Regions from separate parts of the Actinomadura sp. 6N118 genome, predicted to be linked through region 2. Evidence: riboswitches for the same ligand, from Rfam matches in the RefSeq annotation. Region 2 holds a riboswitch; the other holds the start of a gene.
The links. Region 2 has a riboswitch for ZMP and ZTP ahead of ACH34W_RS19840 (bifunctional methylenetetrahydrofolate dehydrogenase/methenyltetrahydrofolate cyclohydrolase). Riboswitches for the same ligand answer to the same signal wherever they lie in the genome.
Positions count from the first base shown of each region.

Region 1: it holds a riboswitch for ZMP and ZTP, as region 2 does, so the genes downstream of both, glyA (serine hydroxymethyltransferase) here and ACH34W_RS19840 (bifunctional methylenetetrahydrofolate dehydrogenase/methenyltetrahydrofolate cyclohydrolase) in region 2, are expected to answer to the same signal.

Region 1 covers NZ_JBIRAZ010000004.1:365,800-376,049, forward strand. Annotated here, with positions in the region: gene ACH34W_RS12500 (NAD(P)/FAD-dependent oxidoreductase) at 1-542, opposite strand, end outside; gene ACH34W_RS12505 (GNAT family N-acetyltransferase) at 599-1,180, opposite strand; gene ACH34W_RS12510 (carboxymuconolactone decarboxylase family protein) at 1,173-1,862, opposite strand; gene ACH34W_RS12515 (class I SAM-dependent methyltransferase) at 2,087-2,872, shown strand; gene ACH34W_RS12520 (DUF4429 domain-containing protein) at 2,883-3,758, shown strand; gene glyA (serine hydroxymethyltransferase) at 3,840-5,111, opposite strand; ZMP/ZTP riboswitch at 5,169-5,254, opposite strand; gene ACH34W_RS12530 (M23 family metallopeptidase) at 5,306-6,202, shown strand; gene ACH34W_RS12535 (acyltransferase family protein) at 6,392-7,684, shown strand; gene ACH34W_RS12540 (RNA polymerase-binding protein RbpA) at 7,905-8,279, opposite strand; gene secG (preprotein translocase subunit SecG) at 8,375-8,614, opposite strand; gene tpiA (triose-phosphate isomerase) at 8,778-9,572, opposite strand; gene ACH34W_RS12555 (phosphoglycerate kinase) at 9,576-10,250, opposite strand, start outside.
Region 2 covers NZ_JBIRAZ010000007.1:167,329-177,578, forward strand. Annotated here, with positions in the region: gene ACH34W_RS19815 (DUF6350 family protein) at 1-977, shown strand, start outside; gene ACH34W_RS19820 (hypothetical protein) at 1,014-1,577, opposite strand; gene purN (phosphoribosylglycinamide formyltransferase) at 1,683-2,348, shown strand; gene purH (bifunctional phosphoribosylaminoimidazolecarboxamide formyltransferase/IMP cyclohydrolase) at 2,329-3,894, shown strand; gene ACH34W_RS19835 (hypothetical protein) at 4,076-4,255, shown strand; ZMP/ZTP riboswitch at 4,336-4,423, shown strand; gene ACH34W_RS19840 (bifunctional methylenetetrahydrofolate dehydrogenase/methenyltetrahydrofolate cyclohydrolase) at 4,447-5,301, shown strand; partial or broken gene ACH34W_RS19845 (FHA domain-containing protein) at 5,431-6,006, opposite strand; gene ACH34W_RS19850 (DUF3017 domain-containing protein) at 6,308-6,622, shown strand; gene ACH34W_RS19855 (NADP-dependent isocitrate dehydrogenase) at 6,749-7,972, shown strand; gene ACH34W_RS19860 (malate dehydrogenase) at 8,209-9,198, shown strand; gene ACH34W_RS19865 (HSP90 family protein) at 9,461-10,250, shown strand, end outside.

The DNA.
Region 1 (10,250 bases), on a different contig from region 2:
ATCTCGATGCGGTCGCCGGGTCCCGTCACGACGAGGTCCTCTTCGGTCCAGCCCCACTCGCGGGCGTTCCGCACCAGGCCGGTGAGGCGGGCACGCTGCGCCTCGTTGCGGGCGACGGTCAGGACGCCGCCCTTCACCACGTCCGCGTCGATGCCCTCCTTGGCCGCGACCCGGACGACCTCGTCCACGGTGTCGAACATGGCGCGCTGCAGAGCCACCGTCGCGGCCTGGCCGTGCCGCCGGGCGTACCCCTCGCGGGATCCGGCGAGCTCGCCCACCACCCAGCCGCCGTTGCGGCCGGACGCGCCGAATCCGGCGAACTCCTTTTCCAGAACGACGATGCGCAGATCCGGCCGCGCGCGCTTGAGGTAGTACGCGGTCCAGAGGCCGGTGTAGCCGGCGCCCACGATGCAGACGTCGCAGGCGCGCGCGCCCGACAGGTGTGAGCCTGGCTTGGGCACGCCTCCGTCCCGGAACCAGTACGAGACCTCGCCGTTGACGTGGTCGTCGGAACGCGGCGCGGGCGGCAGAGTCGAACCCATGCCCACATCCTGGCGTAATCACCCTCCAAAGGCATCACGTAGCACTGAATCAGTCGTCATGCATCGATGGAATGGCGTGATCCGTGCCAGCTGACGCGTTCGGCCTGGTAGTGCCCGGGGTCGCCGTTCGGGCGCATGCCCAGCCGTTCGGCCAGCTCGGCCGAGGATCCGTTGGCCGCGTCGATCTCGGCGGTGACCCGGCGCAGCTGGAGTACGTCGAACGCGTAGTCCAGCACCGCGCGCGACGCCTCCTCCGCGAGACCCTGCCCCCACCAGTCGGGTTCGAGGCTGTAGACGATCTCGACATCGGCGCCATGGCCGCGCAGCCCGGCGACCCCGACGAGCGAGCCCGCAGGCGGCACCCCGTCGATCGCGTCGCCGCGGGCGGCCGCCCGGAGCGCCCACAGCCCGTAGCCCTCGGTGGCGAAATCCCGCTGGCTGACCGCGATGATCTCGGTGACCTCCAGGGCCGAGAGCGTCTTGTCGTCGAAGAGGTACCGGCGTACGAGCGGGCCGGTCCAGTGCGCCAGCAGCGCCCTGTGATCGCTCATGCTGACCGGGTGCAGCGCCAGCCGGTCGGTGCGCAGCACGTCATCGCCAAAGATCACGCCGTCGCTCATGCCCACGCCGTCACTCATGCCCACGCTCTCTCCACTCGGGGGCCGGTCCGGGTTCCTTCCAGACCGGGGCGGGCTCGCCCTCCGGCACGCCCGCCCGGAACACACGCAACTGCAGCGCCAGTGCCGCGTAGTAACCGACCAGGGTGACCAGCTCGACGAGGGCGGAACGGCCCAGGGTGGCGACCGCCTCGGTGTAGAGCGCGTCGCCGAGGTCACGTTCGGCGGCGAGCTGCCGGGCCGCCTCGTACACCACCCGCTCGCGCACGTCGCCCAGCATCGGCGCGCGGCCCTCGCGCAGGGCGTCGAGCTCCTCCTCCGTCAGGCCGGCCCGGCGGCCGACCCGCTCGTGCGCGTACCACTCGAAGTCCGAGCGCCAGTGCTCGGCCACCACCAGCGTCGCGATCTCACGTTCCCGTTTGGTGAACGAGGTCTGGAAGCGCAGCGCCGCGCCGAGCTCCTGCAGCGGGCCGCCGACCGCGGGGCTGTAGAGCATGGCGTTGAACGGGCCGAGGAGACGGCCGTCGTCGTCCACGAACCGGAAGACCGGTGCCCGCCCGCTCCGCGGACCGCCGCGCACGGCGTCGTAGACCTCGCGTTGTTCGTCGCTCAGCATTCCCGGCGGCAGGAGCGGCAGCCGGGCGGGACGGCCGGTGGTCACGGGTTGCTCGTTGACGTCCTCACCACTCAGCGGGTCGATCACTTACGGCACGGTATGCGCTCGGGGGACGCGCCTCAACCCCGTCCCGAAAGGTGAAACCGTCAGCTCATGATGACGTAGCCATTCCGTAACAGCGATGGGCGAACGCGAGTGATGTACGCACCACCGCACCATCTGCCAGATAACACGCTGCCAGATGACACACACCTCTCATCCGCGCTGCGTTCATGGCCGGTCCATCCCGGCGGGACTGGGAGGATGGCCCGGTGACCGGCATCTATGACGACCCGTGGGCCTATGAGCTGGCCTGCTCGTTCCGTAACGTGCCCGCCGAGGTGGACGTCCTCCTGTCCTGGTGTGCCGAGCATTCGGGCACGCCGGCCGGGACCGCGCTCGAACTGGCCGCCGGACCGGCCGAGCACGCCCGCGAGCTCGCCCGGCGCGGGATCCGGGCGACCGCGCTGGACCTCAACCCGGCGATGTGCGCGTACGCCGCCGAGCAGGCCAAGCTCGCCGGCCTGGAGGTCGAGGTGGTGCAGGCGGACATGACCGCCTTCGATCTCGGCCGCCGGTTCGGCCTGGTCATCACCATGCTCGACTCCACGTCCCACCTGATGACGCTCGACGCGTTCACAGCGCATCTCGACCGTGCCGCCGCGCACCTCGCCGACGGCGGGCTCTACGTCGTGGAGATGTCGCACCCGAAGGACCGGCTCACCGACGAGCCCAGCGTGGGAACGGCCTGGACGGTGGATCGCGACGGCGTGCACGCCACCGTCCGCTGGGGTGAGCCGTCCGACCGGCTCGATCCCGTCACGCAGATCGCCGACGACCATGTCACGATGACGATCGCCGAAGGCGACCGCGCGCCGCGGGTGATCCGCGACGTCGTGCCCTACCGGTTCTGGACGGCGACGGAGCTCACCGCCGCGATCCGCCTGTCCGGCACGCTGGAGGTGGTGGCTCAGTACGGGGACTTCGGGGAGGTCGGACTCGCTGATCCGGAGGCCTGGCGGATGATCACTGTTCTCCGGCGTGCGGAGCCGTCCTAGGATCTCCTCCATGGAGGTCATTGCGCGCGACGGCACGTGGACGTTCGACGGTGAGGTGCTCCGGATCGTCCCTGGCCGGGACCGGGGCGTGCACAAACTTCGCAAGGCGCTCGGCGAGCTCGTCGTACCGCTGGAGGCGGTGGCAGGCGTGGCGTTCGAGCCGGGCCGCAAGGGCGGGCGGCTGCGGCTGAGGCTGCGCGCCGCCTCAGATCCATTCAGCCAGGCCGTCGCGGGCGGCCTCTCCGATTCCGCCGCCGATCCGTACCGGCTGTCGGTGGACGGCGGGCGCACGGGCGTGGCCGAGTATTTCGTCGACGAGGTGCGCAACGCGATGCTCCTCGAACAGGTGCCGGACGGGCCGTGCGACCGTTACCTCATGCCCGGGCCGCCGGTGCCGGTGAGCGCCTCGGCGGGTGACGGGACGGCCTCGTTCGACGGCGAGCGCGTCCGTCTCGAGTTCAACTGGATGGCGAACTCGAAGAAGGAGGAGGCGGGCCCGCAGCTGTTCGAGCTCGCCGAGATCGCGGGCGTGGAGTGGGCGCCACAGTCCGGGATGGGGTACGGCTGCCTCCGCTTCCGGCTCAAGAAGGGCGACTCCAGGCTCACGGCCGAGGAAGACCCCCAGTGCCTCGCCTGGGGCATCCAGAAGGAGGGCGGCCTGACCGCACTGGTGGCGGCCGCCGTCGTGGCGCACCTGCCGCATCCGGCCGCACCACCGATCGAGATTGAGGCGCCGAGCCCGGAGCCCGCGCAGGCTGAGACTCCGGGCGAGGATCACGACACTTTGCTGCGGCGCCTCCGCGAACTCGGCGCACTCCACAAGGAGGGCATCCTGAACGACGAGGAGTTCGCCACGGCCAAGCAGGCGCTGCTCCGCCGGTTCTGAGACCGGCACGGCGTCAGAACCAGCACAGCGTCAAGACCAGCACAGCGTCAAGACCGGCACAACGTCAAGACCGGCGGGGCGTCACGGCGTCGGTGCCCAGCCGGGCATCGGATAAGCCGCGAGCAACTCGCGCACCTGGTCGGCGATCCGTGCCAGCACGGCCTCGTCGTCCTTGGCGGTGGCCTGCACCACATCGTCGATCCAGGCGGCCACCTGCGGCATCTGCTGCTCGGTCAGGCCGCGGGTGGTGATCGAGCTGGTGCCCAGGCGCAGGCCGGACGGGTCGAACGGCTTGCGCGGGTCGAACGGCACCGCGTTGTAGTTGAGCTCGATCCCGGCGCGGTCGAGGGCCTGTGCGGCGGGCTTGCCGGCGACCCCCTTGTTGGTCAGGTCGATGAGGATCAGGTGGTTGTCGGTGCCGCCGGACACCAGGTCGTAGCCGCGTTCGAGCAGCGCGTCGGCGAGGGCGCGGGCGTTCGCCACGATCTGGCGGGCGTAACCGGCGAAGTCCGGCTGCGCGGCCTCCTTGAGCGCGACCGCGATCGCGGCGGTGGTGTGGTCGTGCGGGCCGCCCTGGAGACCGGGGAAGACCGCCTTGTCGATGGCCTTGGCGTGCTCCGCCGTGGACATGAGCATCGCGCCGCGCGGGCCGCGCAGCGTCTTGTGCGTGGTGGTGGAGATGACCTCGGCGTGCCCGGCCGGCGACGGGTGCGCGCCGCCGGCGATCAACCCGGCGATGTGCGCGATGTCGGCGGCGAGCACGGCGCCCGCCTCCCGCGCGATCTCGGCGAACGCGGGGAAGTCGATGGTGCGCGGGATCGCGGTGCCGCCGCACCAGATCAGCTTCGGCCGCTCCTTCAGCGCCAGGTCGCGGACCTGGTCCATGTCGACGCGGCCCGTGTCGGCGCGCACGTCGTAGCGCACGGGCGTGAACCACTTGCCGGTGGCCGACACCGACCAGCCGTGCGTGAGGTGGCCGCCCATCGGCAGCGACAGGCCCATCACCTTGTCACCCGGGTCCAGGAACGCCATGTAGACCGCGAGATTGGCGGGCGAGCCCGAGTACGGCTGCACGTTGGCGTGCTCGACGCCGAAGAGGGCCTTCGCGCGCTCGATCGCGAGGAGCTCGATCGGGTCGACGTTCTGCTGGCCCTCGTAGTAGCGGCGGCCCGCGTAGCCCTCGGAGTACTTGTTGGTGAGGACCGAGCCGGTGGCCTCCAGGACCGCGGGAGAGACGTAGTTCTCGGAGGCGATGAGGCGGATCTTCTCGTACTGGCGGCGGGCCTCCGCCTCGACCAGCCCGGCGATGTCGGGATCCTGGTCGTGCAGATGGGGAATGGCCGGCTGATGCATGACAACCTCCGCGCTGATCACACCCGGGGCTCGTGACGGGAACCCCCGGCTGAGGGACCCGTACACCCAGGCGCGCGGTGTGCGGACGGTCTTCGCTCCCCGGTGGTGGCTCCACCTTGACTGCGCCAGTCGCGTGGCCGCAAGCATAGCTCAGCTCGGATTGACGGAATTCCGTAAATCCGTAATCTGGAGTCATGAGGACTTTCGCCTTGCACGTGAGCCGCTTCAAGACGCTGATCATCTTCATCGGTGCCGTCCTCGCCCTGTCGACGTACCTGCATGGCAACCGTTGGGTGCTGCTGGCGGCACTGTTCATGATCGTCGCGGGGTTCGCACTGATGCTGGTGCACCCGGCCCGGCTCGCCCCGCAATGCTTCGCCGGCAGGCCGCTGAACGCCCCGGCCGCCGACGACGCTCATGCCGACGGCGCGCCGCGCTCCATTCAGGCGCCGGTACGAGGCAGCTGGGTCCCCGTGCACAGCCCGGCCGACAAGGTGCCCAGCCACGGCGTGGACGCGTATGGCCAGACCTACGCCATTGACCTCGTCCATCACACGGACGAGGAGGACGACTGGTCCGGTGTGCACGCCTGGCCTCCGGCGCGGCGGGCCGGGACCTTCTCCGGCTTCGGACAGCCGATCTTCGCGCCGGCCGACGGTGAGGTCGTCCGGGTGGCCGGCTGGCACCGCGACCATTGGAGCCGCAACTCGTGGATCGCGCTGCCGTTCATGATGGTCGAGGCCATGGTGCGCGAGCTGGGTGGTCCCGGCTTCATTATCGGCAACCACGTGATCCTCGACCTGGGCGACGGCACGTACGCGGCGTTCGCCCACCTCAAGCGCGGCTCGATCAAGGTCAAGCCCGGTCAGCGCGTCCGGGTCGGCGAGCACATCGCCGACTGCGGCAATTCGGGCAACACCTCCGAGCCGCACCTGCACTTCCAGCTGATGGACCGGCCCCGGCCTATGATCGCCAACGGCGTGCCCTTCGCCTTCGAGCGCTACGAGGTCGACGGCGAGGAGCAGCGTGGCGTCCCGGGCGGCCACCGCCCGTTCACCGTGCCCACCACCGATCACGCCCCGGCACCTTGACGATGCCGCAATAAGAAAGTGATTAAACTTCAATGAATCCGTGAGGATCGGGCCCGGGCATGTCACCGGTGCCACTAGGGTCCCTGGATGACCAAAACCGGACAACCCGCCTCACCTATTCCGGGAGCCGTGCCACCGGGGCCCGCGTCGGTGGGTGCCGAGTCAGCGGGTGGCGTGTCACCGGGTGCTGTGCCACGGGGTGCCGCGTCAGCGGGTGCCGGGCGGCTCGGCTGGCTGGACGCGCTGCGCGGCCTCGCCGCGCTCACCGTGGCCTTCCATCACGGCACGGCTCGGTTCATGCCGTCCTTCCACAAGGACGTGCTCGCGTGGTTCGACCCCGGGTTGGCCGGTGTTCTGGTCTTCTTCCTGGTCAGCGGTTACATCATCCCCGCCTCGCTGGAGCGCACCGGCTCGCTTCGCCGGTTCTGGATCAGCCGGGCCTTCCGGATCTATCCGCTGCTCCTGGTGGCGCTGGGCGCGGTCCTGATGCTGGAGGCGGCCTCGCTCGACGTGCTCCCCGGCGGTCTCGTCGACGCGTACGACCCGATCGCCCTGGTGACGTCCCATCTGACGATGTTGCAGGATCTCCTCGCGGTGCCCAGCGCGCTCAAGGTGATGTGGACGTTGTCGTACGAGATGGTGTTCTACCTGCTGGCCGTCGCGTTCTTCACGGCCGGGCTCCACCGGCGGTCGAGCAGCATCGCGCTGGCCCTGACCGTCGCGGCCCTGCTCCTCGCGGGCGTGCTCCCCAGCATGGCGCTGGCCACCGGCGCCGGAGTCACCCCGGTCGTGCTCGGCACCGGCATCACCGTCGTCACCGCCATCGGCCTCGCCTGCTCGCGCAGCCCGGGGATGCGCCGGGCGGGCGCGTTCCTGGGCGCGGCGGTGGCCGCCGGGCTCCTGCTGTTCAACGCCCGCATCCCGGCCTGGGAAGGGTTGATCATCCTCGCGGTCATGTTCACCGGCACCGCGCTGCACCGGGCGGAACAGGGCCAGATCCGGTGGCGCTCGGCCGTCCTCACGGCCGCCGCGGTGATCGGGGCCGCCTGCGTGCTCGGCATGACGCGGCTGGCCGCCTGGAACCCGGAGACCACCGACTGGGCCGTCCGGCGCGCCTGGATCTCCGCCGTGCTGGTGGCGGCGCTCGTCTTCGCGATCGGGTACGCGCTCCGCCACCGCTCCATGCCGCGGATCCTGACCTGGCTGGGAGTGATCAGTTACTCGGTCTACCTGCTGCACCCGGTGGTGCTGGTGGTCCTGGAGGAGATCGTAGGGCGGTCCCCCGCCGACCGCCCGCTCCTCATGATCGCGTTCGTCGCCGCGCTGCTCCCGCTCTCGCATCTCACCCAGCGCCTCGTGGAGGCCCCCGCCCAGCGCCTGGGCCGCCGTCTGGCCCGCCGCGCCGAGCCCTCCGCCGCGCCGCCCAGGCCGCCCGTCCCCCGGGAGGCACCCGAGCCCGTCCTGGCCTCCGCCGGCCCCTGACCCCGCCGACGACGGACCCGGCAACGACAGACCCGGCAACGACAAAGGGCCCGGCTCTCCCGATCGGAGAGCCGGGCCCTGTCGTATCTGTGCATCCTGTGCGTCGCACCCTGTGCGTCTGCGCCCAGCGTGTGGGCCGCGTCAGCGTGTGGTCCGCGCCAGCGTGTGCGCCGTGTGCGCCGTGTCCGTGCGTCCGCCGGTCTCGGGCCGGCGGCAGGCCTCAGACGCGGGCAGCGGCCTCCATGGCGGCCTTGACGGCGGCGCGCTTCTGGCGCAGCTTGGCCAGGGCCTCCTCAAGGATGGCCTCGCCGTCCTCGTCGCTGCGACGCTCCTTCACGTACGCCAGGTGCGTCTTGTAGGGCTCCGTCTTCGGCGGAGCGGGGGGATTGTTGGAATCCTGGCCCGCCGGGAACCCGCAGCGCGGGCAATCCCACGTGTCGGGCACCGCGACGTCCGTCGCGAAGCTGGGGCGGGTCTCGTGCCGGTTGGCGCAGTAGAAGGTCACCCAGACACGGGGGGCTGCATCCCCGCGCTCGGCCTCTCCCATCGGCCCTGCCCCGACACGGCTGCCCCGAATCGCGTTGCCACTACCCACGGACTACTCCTCGCTCAAAGTTCCGCTGCCGCCCGCCTGCCTGACCCCAGGGCGGAGCGGCGATCGTTCGTGTGTCGCCTGCCTGCCTGCTCGGCTCAGGCGCCCTTGCTCTTGAACAACAGCCCGAGGACGATGATCGAGGCGAACCAGATCACGCCCGTGCCGATCGTCAGCCGGTCGAGGTTGCGCTCCACCACCGACGAGCCACCCAGCGAGGACGACACGCCGCCGCCGAACATGTCGGACAGGCCGCCGCCCTTGCCCTTGTGCATCAGGACGAGGACCACCATCAGCAGGCTCGTGAGGATGAGCACGATGGACGTTGCGAGAATCACTGCAGTTGCGCCTCTTCTGGCCACCCCCGCTGACGCGGGGCTTGTCGTATTCAAGGACGGAGGAACGAGCCGGGCGGTTTACCCGTCAGCTACGAAGGGTACGACGAACTCTTCGCTGGTTCGTCAAGAACCCCCATGTCGTCGCCGAATTGATCAGAATTGATCAGACGGGCAGGTCCCGGTACCGGCAGATCTTGACGAACTCACCCGGGTCGAGGCTGGCACCTCCGACCAGTGCCCCGTCCACATCGGGCTGGGCCATGATCCCGGCGATGTTGGCGCCCTTCACCGACCCTCCATACAGGATACGTACGGAATCGGCGATCTCGCCGTCATACAGCTCGGCGAGCCGCGCCCGGATCGCGCCGCAGACCTCCTGGGCGTCCTGCGGGGTGGCGACCTCGCCGGTGCCGATGGCCCAGACGGGCTCGTACGCGATCACGATCGTCCTGGCCTGGTCGGCGGGGATCTTCTCCAGCCCGCCGTCGACCTGGGCCAGGGTGTGGGCGACCTGCTCGCCCGCCTTGCGGACGTCCAGGCCCTCGCCGACGCACATGATCGGCGTCAGTTCATTGGCGAAGGCGGCCTTCACCTTGGCGTTGACCTCCGCCTCGTCCTCGGCGTGGTACTGGCGGCGCTCGGAGTGCCCGATCACCACGTACGAGCAGCCCAGCTTGGCCAGCATCGCGCCGGAGATCTCACCGGTGTACGCGCCGGACGCGTGCTGGGAGATGTCCTGCGACCCGTACTTGATCTGGAGCCGGTCGGCGTCCACCAGCGTCTGCACCGAGCGGATGTCGGTGAACGGCGGCAGCACGACCACGTCGACGGCCTCGTGGTCGGCCTCCTTGAGACCGAACGCGAGCTTCTGCACCAGCGCGATCGCCTCGAGGTGGTTGCGGTTCATCTTCCAGTTGCCGGCCATCACCGGCTTGCGGGAAGGAGCCTTGGGAGCCATGGTTCAGTCCTCCAGAACCTGCAGGCCGGGCAGCGTCTTGCCTTCGAGGTATTCGAGGCTGGCACCGCCGCCGGTGGAGATGTGGGAGAAGGCGCTCTCGTCGAAGCCGAGGGTCCGCACGGCCGCGGCGGAGTCGCCGCCGCCGACGACGGTGAAAGCGCCGGAGTCGATCAGGCCCTGCGCGACGGCGCGGGTGCCGTGGGAGTAGGGCTCCATCTCGAAGACGCCCATCGGGCCGTTCCAGAACACCGTCCTGGTCCCGGCGAGACGGGACGCGAAGAGCTTGCCGGACTCGGGGCCGATGTCGAGGCCGATCCGGTCCGCCGGGATGGCGTCGGCAGCCACCACGCCGTGGTCGGCGTCGGCGGCGAAGGCCGTCGCGGCGACGATGTCGACCGGCAGCACGAACTCCACGCCCGACTCCTCCGCCCGGCGCAGGTAGTCGCGGACGGTGTCGAGCTGGTCCTCTTCGAGAAGGCTGTTGCCGACCTCGTGCCCCTGGGCCTTGAGGAACGTGAAGACCATGCCGCCGCCGATGAGGATGCGGTCGGCCTTGCCCAGGAGGTTGTCGATCACGCCGAGCTTGTCGGAGACCTTGGAGCCGCCGAGCGCCACCGCGTACGGGCGTTCGACCTCCTCGGTGAGCTTCTTCAGGACCGCGACCTCGGTGGCGATCAG
Region 2 (10,250 bases):
TGCTGGTCCTGGTCGAGCTGGTCTACCTGCCGAACGCGGTGATCTGGGGGATGGCGTACGCGATCGGTCCAGGCTTCTCGGTCGGCGCGAACACGACGGTGTCGCCGACGGGGGTGTTCCTCGACATCGTGCCCACGTTCCCGCCGCTGGCAGCGCTGCCCGAGCCCGGCCCGGCACCCGCACTGTCGCTGTTCGCGCTGGCCGCCCCGTTCATCGCGGGTGCCGTCGGGGGCGTGCTGACCGTGCGCAACATGCCGAGCCCGGTGTCCGAGGCGGCGCCGCTCTGGGGATTCCTCTCCGGGGCCCTGACCGGCGCCGTGGCGGCCTTGCTGGCCGCGTTGTCGGGCGGCCCGCTGGGCGGCGGGCGGATGGCCACCGTGGGGCCCTCAGCCTGGCAGGTGGGCCTCCTTGCCGCGCTGGAGGTGGGCATCTCGGCGGCCATCGCCGCATGGATCGCCAACTCGATGATCCTGCGGCGGCCCGCGAAGAGGACCACAGCCCCCAGCAAGCCCCGTAAGCGCAGGTGGCGCCGCACCGCCTCGCCCGCGACCCCGCCAGTACCGGCCAAGGCCGCAGTGCCGCCGGAGCCTCCCCGGGCACCCGAGCAGCCCGTTCCCAAGGCGCCCCGCAAGCCCGCTCCGTTCGCGCCCGATCCGGTGGAGTTCGAGGAGGCGGAGCCCGTTCTGGCGCCTCGCAAACCGAGGTCCAGGACACGGCCCGCCGACCCGCTGCCCGATCTGGCCGAGGCGACCGAAGAGCTGGCCCCCGCCGAGCCTGAGCCCGAACCCGACCCGGTGCCGGACACCCGGTGGGCCTCGGAACGGGAGATCGTCGTCGCCGAGACCCACGTTCCGCCCGATCCCACGGACGAAGAGCACCCGCCGGTGCCGCAGCCCCGAGATCGGGACGACTCCGGCCGCACCGAGAACCGCGGCGGCGCGATCTACGTGCTCAGGGACGAGCCGGGCCAGGACTAGACGAGCCGGGCCAGGACTAAAAGCGGGGAGCTTCGCTCAGAAGAGGTTGCCGTACTTCGACATGCTGCCCTCGGGGAGGTTCAGCTTCTTCTCGATCTTGGGGTAGTAGTCGTCCCGGCAGGCCTTCTCGTCCGTGCTGGTGTTGGCCTTGCCCACGCAGGTCTGGTAGCCGCTCAGCTCGGGCCACAGGAACATCGTCAGGCCCAGCGAGAACGTCGAGAACGCCAGCGCGATCCCGCCCAGCACCAGGCCCGCGATCGCGCCCGGCGCGACGCTGTGCTGGCGGCGGGCGCTCCGGCGGGCCTTGATGCCGACCACCAGCGCCGCGATGCCCAGGATCAGTCCGACCGGGAAGAAGAACAGTGTGATCAGGATGGCGCCTGCACCGAGCCAGAGCGCCCGCCAGCCCAGGCGTTCCACCGGGCGGGGCCCCTGGCCCTGGCCCGGCGGCCGCCACGGGGAAGGCTGGTTGCCGCCGCGTTCTGGAAGCTCCGCGCGGCCGGGCGTCTCCGTGCGCTCGTTGGGATCGGGGCGCTTGGAGAGGTCGGGACGGCCGGACGTGCCGACTCCGCTATCGCCCTGACCCGGCTGCTCGCTCACGTTCGTCCTCCTGGCCCTTCTGACCTGTGGTGTCGAAATAAACACCGCCTGCGCGGCCGGTAGGCTTCGGGTGTTCGTTGCCAACTCACCGTCCACCAGGGAGTCATGGTGTCCGCCCGGCTCGTCGTCCTCGTCTCCGGCGCGGGGACCAACCTACAGGCGCTGCTCGACGCGTGCTCAGATCCAGCCTACGGGGCGCACGTGGTGGCCGTGGGCGCGGACCGAGGGGAGATCGCCGGGTTGGAGCGGGCGGCCGCCGCCGGGCTCCCCACGTTCACCGTGCGCATCCCCGACTTCGAGAGCCGTGACGCCTGGGACGCGGCGCTGGCGGACGCGGTCGCGGCCCACGAGCCAGACCTCGTTGTCTCCGCCGGTTTCATGAAGATCCTGGGCAAGCGGTTCCTGGAGCGGTTCGGCGGCCGGATCGTCAACACCCATCCGGCGCTGCTGCCCTCGTTCCCGGGCGCGCACGCCGTACGGGACGCCCTGGCGTACGGCGTGAAGGTGACGGGCTGTACCGTGCACTTCGTCGACGAAGGCGTGGACACCGGACCCGTCATCGCCCAGGAGACCGTTCCCGTGGGCTGGCACGACGACGAAGACTCCCTGCACGAACGTATCAAGCAGGTGGAGCGCCGGCTTCTGGTCGACGTCGTGGGGCGGCTGGCCCGCGACGGCTGGACCACGCGGGGCAGGCGGGTCTCCATGAAGTGCCGGACCTGTGGACCAACCGATGAGGGGAGCTCGACCGGTGAGTCGGGTCGCGATTGAGCGTGCGCTGATCAGCGTTTATGACAAGACGGGGCTGGAGGAGCTGGCCCAGGGCCTGCACCGGGCCGGCGTCGAGATCGTGTCCACCGGCTCCACGGCGGCGAGGATCGCCGCCGCCGGGGTGCCGGTCATGAAGGTCGAGAAGCTCACCGGGTTCCCCGAGTGCCTCGACGGCCGGGTCAAGACCCTGCACCCCAAGGTGCACGCCGGCCTGCTCGCCGACCGGCGCAAGGACGATCACGTCCAGCAGCTCGAAGACCTCTCGGTCGAGCCGTTCGACCTGGCGGTGGTCAACCTCTACCCGTTCGCCGACACCGTCGCCTCCGGTGCCAAGCCGGACGAGTGCGTCGAGCAGATCGACATCGGCGGGCCGACCATGGTCCGTGCCGCCGCCAAGAACCACGCCAGCGTCGCCGTCGTGGTGGATCCGTCCAGCTACGGCACGGTGCTGGACGCGGTCGAGGCGGGCGGCTTCACGCTCGAAGAACGCCGCCGCCTCGCTGCCGCCGCGTTCGCCCACACGGCCTCGTACGACGTCGCCGTGGCCTCCTGGTTCGCCAACGTCTACGCGCCGGACGAGGTCGCGGCCGAGGCGCACTGGCCCGACTTCATGGGCGCCACCTGGCAGCGCAAGAACGTGCTCCGGTACGGGGAGAACCCGCACCAGCGCGCCGCGCTCTTCACCGCCGACGACGGCCCCGCCGGGCTCGCCGGTGCCGAGCAGCTGCACGGCAAGGAGATGTCCTACAACAACTACGTCGACGCTGACGCCGCCCACCGCGCCGCGTACGACTTCACTGAGCCCGCCGTCGCGATCATCAAGCACGCCAACCCGTGCGGCATCGCGGTCGGCACGGATGTCTCCGAGGCCCACCGCAAGGCGCACGAGTGCGACCCGGTGTCGGCGTTCGGCGGTGTGATCGCCGTCAACCGCCCGGTGACGGCGGCGATGGCCGCCCAGGTCGCCGAGGTGTTCACCGAGGTCGTCGTGGCGCCGGGCTTCGAGCCCGAGGCGCTGGAGATCCTCACCAGGAAGAAGAACATCCGCCTCCTGGTGTGCCCGGAGGCTCCGGCCGGCCCGGCCGAGTTCCGCCGGATCACCGGCGGCCTGCTCGTCCAGACCGTGGACCGCATCGACGCCCCCGGCGACGACCCGGGCGACTGGGAGCTCAAGGCCGGTGACGCGGCCGACGAGGCGACGCTGCGCGACCTCGCGTTCGCCTGGCGGGCCTGCCGCGCGGTCAAGTCCAACGCCATCCTGCTCGCGGCCGACGGCGCCACCACCGGCGTCGGCATGGGCCAGGTCAACCGGGTCGACTCGGCCCGGCTGGCGGTGACCCGCGCGGGTGCCGAGCGCGCGGCCGCCTCGGTGGGGGCCTCCGACGCCTTCTTCCCGTTCCCGGACGGCCTCGAAGTACTGACGGACGCGGGCGTGCGCGCCGTCGTCGAGCCGGGCGGCTCCGTCAACGACGAGAAGGTCATCGAGGCGGCTCAGAAGGCCGGGATCACGCTCTACTTCACGGGCGTCCGGCACTTCTTCCACTGATCAGTAATTCTCCCGCCGATCAACTCTCCCGCCGATCAACCGGACCGGCCGCAAGACCAGCTGGTCTTGCGGCCGGTTCCGGCGTGTGGGGAGTTTTACGTTTGGACGTTGGTAGCCTCGGGAAACGTCGCGCCTTTCCCCGCATTCGACTTCGGCGCGCCCAAGCGCTGAAGGAGGCGTGATGGACTTCCTGGCCACCCTCATCCTGGGGAACGTCGTGCAGACGGCATCCCTGCTGATGGAGTCCCGTCAGATCATCGGCCTCGTCGCCGCCTTCCTCGCCGCCGTCCTGGCCGCGCAGCTCGGCTGGCACGGCACCGACCGCGTGATCGCCTGGCGCAGCCGCCCCGACCAGGACTGACCGCCGCCCGACCAGGACTGACGGCCACCCCGGCCAGGACTGACTGCGGCGGGCCGCCCCGTTCGATCCGTCGATAGCATGGAGACGAACGCGACTGGCGCAGTCAAGGTGGATTCGACCACCGGGGAGCGAAGGACGGCCTGCACACCGCGCGCCTGGGTGTACGGGCCCCTGAGCACGCGGAGGTACCAATGACGGCACAGGTCCTGGACGGCAAGGCGACGGCCGCGGAGATCCGCGCCGACCTCAAGGTCCGCGTCGAGGCGCTGAGCGAACGCGGCATCTCGGTCGGGCTCGGCACCGTGCTGGTCGGCGACGATCCCGGCAGCCACGCGTACGTCAACATGAAGCACCGCGACTGCGCCGAGGTCGGCATCCAGAGCATCCGCCGCGACCTGCCCGCCGACGCCTCCCAGGAGGACGTCGAACGGGCCGTCGCCGAGCTGAACGCCGACCCCGCGTGCACCGGCTACATCGTTCAGCTGCCGCTGCCCAAGGGTTTGAACGAGCAGCGCGTGCTGGAGATGATCGACCCGGACAAGGACGCCGACGGCCTCCAGCCGATCAACCTGGGCCGCCTCGTCCTGATGGAAGAGGCCCCGCTGCCCTGCACGCCCAAGGGCATCGTCGCCCTCCTGCGCCGCTTCGAGGTCCCGCTGCGCGGCGCCGAGGTCACGGTGATCGGCCGTGGTGTCACCGTCGGGCGTCCGCTGGGCCTCCTCCTGACCCGCCGCAGCGAGAACGCGACCGTGACCCTCTGCCACACCGGCACCCGGGATCTGGCCGCCCACGTCCGCAACGCCGACATCGTGGTGGCCGCCGCCGGCGTCCCCGGCCTCATCACCGGCGACATGATCAAGCCTGGTGCGGCCGTCCTGGACGTCGGTGTCTCCCGCGTCGACGGCAAGCTCGCAGGTGACGTGGCCGAATCCGTCCGCGACGTGGCCGCCTGGGTGGCTCCCAACCCCGGTGGCGTGGGGCCCATGACCCGCGCGATGCTCCTGGCCAACGTGGTGGAAGCCGCAGAGGCCACCCCTCACGCCTGATCCGGCGCGGGAGAAGTGGTGGGCATGAAGGGGTGGGCATTGGTTGCCGCCCGGCGGCGCCGCGCGTCGTACTCCCCCCGGCCCTTGGCCGTCCAGTGGCGGCCGGTTCTGCTGGGGGACGTGAACCGGGGGCAGTGGCCGGACGAGGCCCATCGCGATGACCTCGTTGGCCAGCCGGGTACGGCGGTTGGCGCCCTCGGGGATGCGGAACTTCTGATAGAGCCGCAGCAGGTGCTGCTTGACCGCGGCTTCGGTCACGACCAGGTCGGCGGCGATCTCCCTCGCGGTGGCGGGGGCGACGAAGGCCTCGTCCGAAAGGGCGGGCCGGCAGAGCGAGGTCAGGACATCGACCTCTCGGCGGGTGAGTTCGGGTGCCACGGCGCGCCGCAGCTCGACGTCGGGATCGACCTCCTCGCGGGGGATTCCCCCCATCCGGCAGCGCGCCGTGCCGAAGCTCACGACGTCGCCGTCCTCCAGTACGCGGCGGGCGATCGGCCGGCCGTTGACGCGGGTGCCGTTCCGTGACAGCCCCATGTCGACCACGTATACGTACGGGCCGCGCCGAACGATCTCTGCGTGCAATCGGGACACACTCGGGTCGTCGAGGCGAATGTCCACTCCTCGTCCTCTCCCGACCGTCGTGACGTCGGGGCGCAGCGGCATCACCAGCCCGCTGTCCTCGATCCGCATGAACGGCCCCTCCACGGCAGTCCTCCCAGCTAGTTAGCGACCCCTGTCTGCCGGGTTACCCGGGCGCCCCGGGGTCACACCCTCCTACTGGCGAGTAGGGACTGTGACACAAGGCTTTTCGTGTCCATCCACACGTATCGGACCCCATCTGTATCAGCTCTCCGGTGAGTGGTTCCCGGGAGGTGGCCGCCGGACGTCAGAAATATCCGGAGATGCCGCACCGAAACCCGGCCCCGCCGGAGCGGTCGTGCGAGTCTCTGGTTGCGACTAACGTGAGATCTGACGAAACGTTCGCCCCGACACGCAGAGCGAGGCCATGAGCACGGAGCTGCACCGGCGCCGGCGGAGAGCACCCAAGCGGCGTGGCGCCACGCCGCACTGGCTGGGTCAGCTGCCCTACATGATCGTTCTCTGTGGAGTGGCGGGCGCTCTGGTGCTGTGCTCGTTCAACTACTTCCGCAAGGGCTCCGGGTTGATGGCCGCCGCCGTGCTCTTCGGCGCGCTCGCCCGGCTGGTACTCCCCCCGAGCCAGGTCGGCATGCTCGAGACCCGCAAGAAGTGGTTGGACGTGGCCACGATGACGGGCTTCGCCGTGGCCATCGCCGTGGTCGCCTGGGTCGTGCCCGATTAGCCCGACTTGTAGCGAGAGATCCAAAAGGCCGGGGCGAGGTCTAGACCTTTGTTCGCCCTCGGATAGCCTGACCAGTTGAGCCTTACAAGGACTGCTGGCCAGGTGTAGGAAAGGGACAGCAACAGCATGCCCAAGATCAAAGTAGCGGGCCCTGTCGTCGAACTCGACGGCGACGAAATGACGCGGATCATCTGGCAGTTCATCAAGGACCAGTTGATCCTGCCCTATCTCGACGTGGACCTGAAGTACTACGACCTCGGTATCGAGCACCGTGACGCCACGGACGACCAGGTCACCATCGACGCCGCGAATGCGATCAAGCAGCACGGCGTCGGTGTGAAGTGCGCCACGATCACCCCCGACGAGGCCCGGGTGGAGGAGTTCGGCCTCAAGAAGATGTGGCGCTCCCCCAATGGAACGATCCGCAACATCCTCGGCGGCGTCATCTTCCGCGAGCCGATCATCATGCAGAACGTCCCCCGGCTCGTGCCGGGCTGGACCAAGCCCATCGTGGTCGGCCGTCACGCGTTCGGCGACCAGTACCGGGCGACCGACTTCAAGGTTCCCGGCGCGGGCAAGCTCACGGTGACGTTCACGCCCGAGGACGGCTCCGAGCCCATGGAGTTCCACGTCGCGGACTACCCCGAGGGCGGCGGCGTCGCGCTGTCGATGTACAACTTCCGCAAGTCCATCGAGGACTTCGCGCGCGCCTCGCTCCGGTACGGCCTGTCCCGGGACTACCCGGTCTACATGTCGACCAAGAACACGATCCTCAAGGCCTACGACGGCATGTTCAAGGACGTGTTCCAGGAGGTCTTCGACACCGAGTTCAAGGCCGACTTCGAGGCCAAGGGGCTCACCTACGAGCACCGCCTCATCGACGACATGGTCGCCGCCTCGCTCAAGTGGGAGGGCGGCTACGTCTGGGCGTGCAAGAACTACGACGGTGACGTCCAGTCGGACACCGTGGCGCAGGGCTTCGGCTCCCTCGGCCTGATGACCTCGGTGCTCATGACCCCGGACGGTCGGACCGTCGAGGCCGAGGCCGCGCACGGCACGGTGACCCGCCACTACCGGCAGCACCAGCAGGGCAAGCCGACCTCGACCAACCCCATCGCGTCCATCTTCGCGTGGACCCGGGGCCTCGCCCACCGCGGCAAGCTGGACAACCAGCCCGAGGTCACCGCGTTCGCCGAGACGCTGGAGCGGGTCTGCGTCGACACCGTCGAGAACGGTCAGATGACCAAGGACTTGGCCTTGCTGGTGGGCTCGGAGACCCCGTTCCTGACCACGCAGGAGTTCCTGCACGCGCTGGACGTCAACCTCCAGAAGAAGGTCAACGAGAAGTGACCTTCACCCCCGCCAACGCGGGGATCGCTTGACAAGGCCGTCCCGGAGACCTGGGGCGGCCTTCGGCGTTTTCTCAGGTGGGATCGGGTCGTGTGGGATCGAGTCGTGTGGGATCGGGCACCTCGTGCCACCACCGCGTCGTGCGCGCGATAGCCTGACGGGTGAAATATCTCGACGACGAGAGAAACCCAAGGCGGCGCCTCTCGATCAGGCGACAGCAGGAGATGAAGAAGGCAATGGCTCGCACCCCAGTCACCGTCACCGTCACCGGCGCCGCCGGCCAGATCGGCTATGCGCTGCTCTTCCGCATCGCGTCCGGGCAGCTGCTCGGAGCGGACACGCCCGTACGCCTGCGCCTGCTGGAGATTCCGCAGGCGGTCAAGGCCGCCGAGGGCACCGCCATGGAGCTCGACGACGGTGCCTTCCCGCTGCTGGACGGCGTCGACATCTTCGACGACCCCACCCAGGCCTTCGCCGGCGCCAACGTCGCCCTGCTGGTCGGCGCCCGTCCGCGTACCAAGGGCATGGAACGCGGTGACCTGCTGGAGGCCAACGGCGGCATCTTCAAGCCGCAGGGCGAGGCCATCAACGCCGGTGCCGCCGACGACATCAAGGTCCTGGTCGTGGGCAACCCCGCCAACACCAACGCCCTCATCGCCCAGCAGCACGCCCCGGACGTCCCGGCCGAGCGCTTCACGGCGATGACCCGCCTCGACCACAACCGCGCGCTGGCCCAGCTGTCGAAGAAAGCCGGCGTCTCGGTCTCCGACATCAAGAAGATGACCATCTGGGGCAACCACTCGGCCACCCAGTACCCGGACCTGTTCCACGCGGAGATCGCGGGCAAGAACGCCGCCGAGACCGTGAACGACCAGGCCTGGCTGGAGAACACCTTCATCCCGACCGTTGCCAAGCGCGGTGCCGCGATCATCGAGGCCCGGGGCGCGTCCTCGGCCGCGTCGGCCGCCTCCGCCGCCATTGACCACGTGCACACCTGGGTCAACGGCACCGCCGAGGGTGACTGGACGTCCATGGCGGTCGTCTCCGACGGTTCCTACGGCGTGCCCGAGGGCCTCATCTCGTCCTTCCCTGTCACCACCAAGGACGGCAAGTGGGAGATCGTCCAGGGCCTGGAGATCGACGGCTTCTCCCGTGGCCGCATCGACGCCTCCGTGAACGAGCTGGCCGAGGAGCGCGACGCGGTCCGCAAGCTGGGCCTTATCTGACCGCTCTGAATCTGACCGATCTGACGTCGAGGACGTTCTGACGTGACGCGAGCTCCGGGCCGGGCGGCCCGGAGCTCGCTGGCTTTCCGGCAGACACGCTTTCCGGCAGACACGGTTCCGGCAGACACGGTTCCGGCAGACACGGTTCCGGCAGACACGGCGGTGCCGTAAATGTCGGGGATGCCCCGCAAGCTCTCGATAAGGTGGCGGGTCAGCCGTTACGCGTACCGAGGGTGGCGGCGGTCGCCGGGAGGACGAACGGGTGGAGCAGGCGTTTCAAGTCGATCTACGTGGCGTGGTGGACCTGCTCAGCCGGCATCTGTACTCCAGTCCGCGGGTGTACCTGCGTGAGCTTCTGCAGAACGCGGTGGACGCCATCACAGCCCGCGGCGGAGAGGGCGGCACGGTCACCGTCGAGACTCACGACGGCCTGTTGCGCGTCCATGACAACGGGATCGGGCTCACCGAGGACGAGGTCCACCGGCTGCTCGCGACCATCGGCCGTTCGTCCAAGCGGGACGAGCTGGGCTTCGCCCGGCATGACTTCCTCGGCCAGTTCGGGATCGGCTTGCTCTCGGCGTTCCTGGTCGCCGACGAGATCGAGGTCGTGACCCGGTCGGCGACCAGCGAGACCGGGACGGCCGTCACGTGGACCGGCTTCGCCGACGGCCGCTACCAGGTCGGGCCTGGTGAACGCGACGAGCCCGGGACCACCGTCACCCTGCGCCCCCGTCCCGGCTCCGCCGACCTGCTCGCCCCGGCCACCGTCGCCGAACTGGCCCGCGCGTACGGCTCGCTGCTGCCGGTCGAGCTCATCGTGGACGGCGTGGCGATCACCGGGGACGGGCCGCCCTGGCAGGCCGCGTATCCCGACCCGGCGCGCCGCCGCCGGTCGCTCGACGCCTACTGCCGAGAACTGTACGGATTCGAGCCGTACGACGTGATTGACCTCAGCGTGCCCGAGGCAGGACTCTCCGGCGTCGCCTTCGTCCTTCCGCAACCCGTCACGCCGAGTGCCCGCGCCGCGCACCGCGTTTACCTCAAGCGGATGT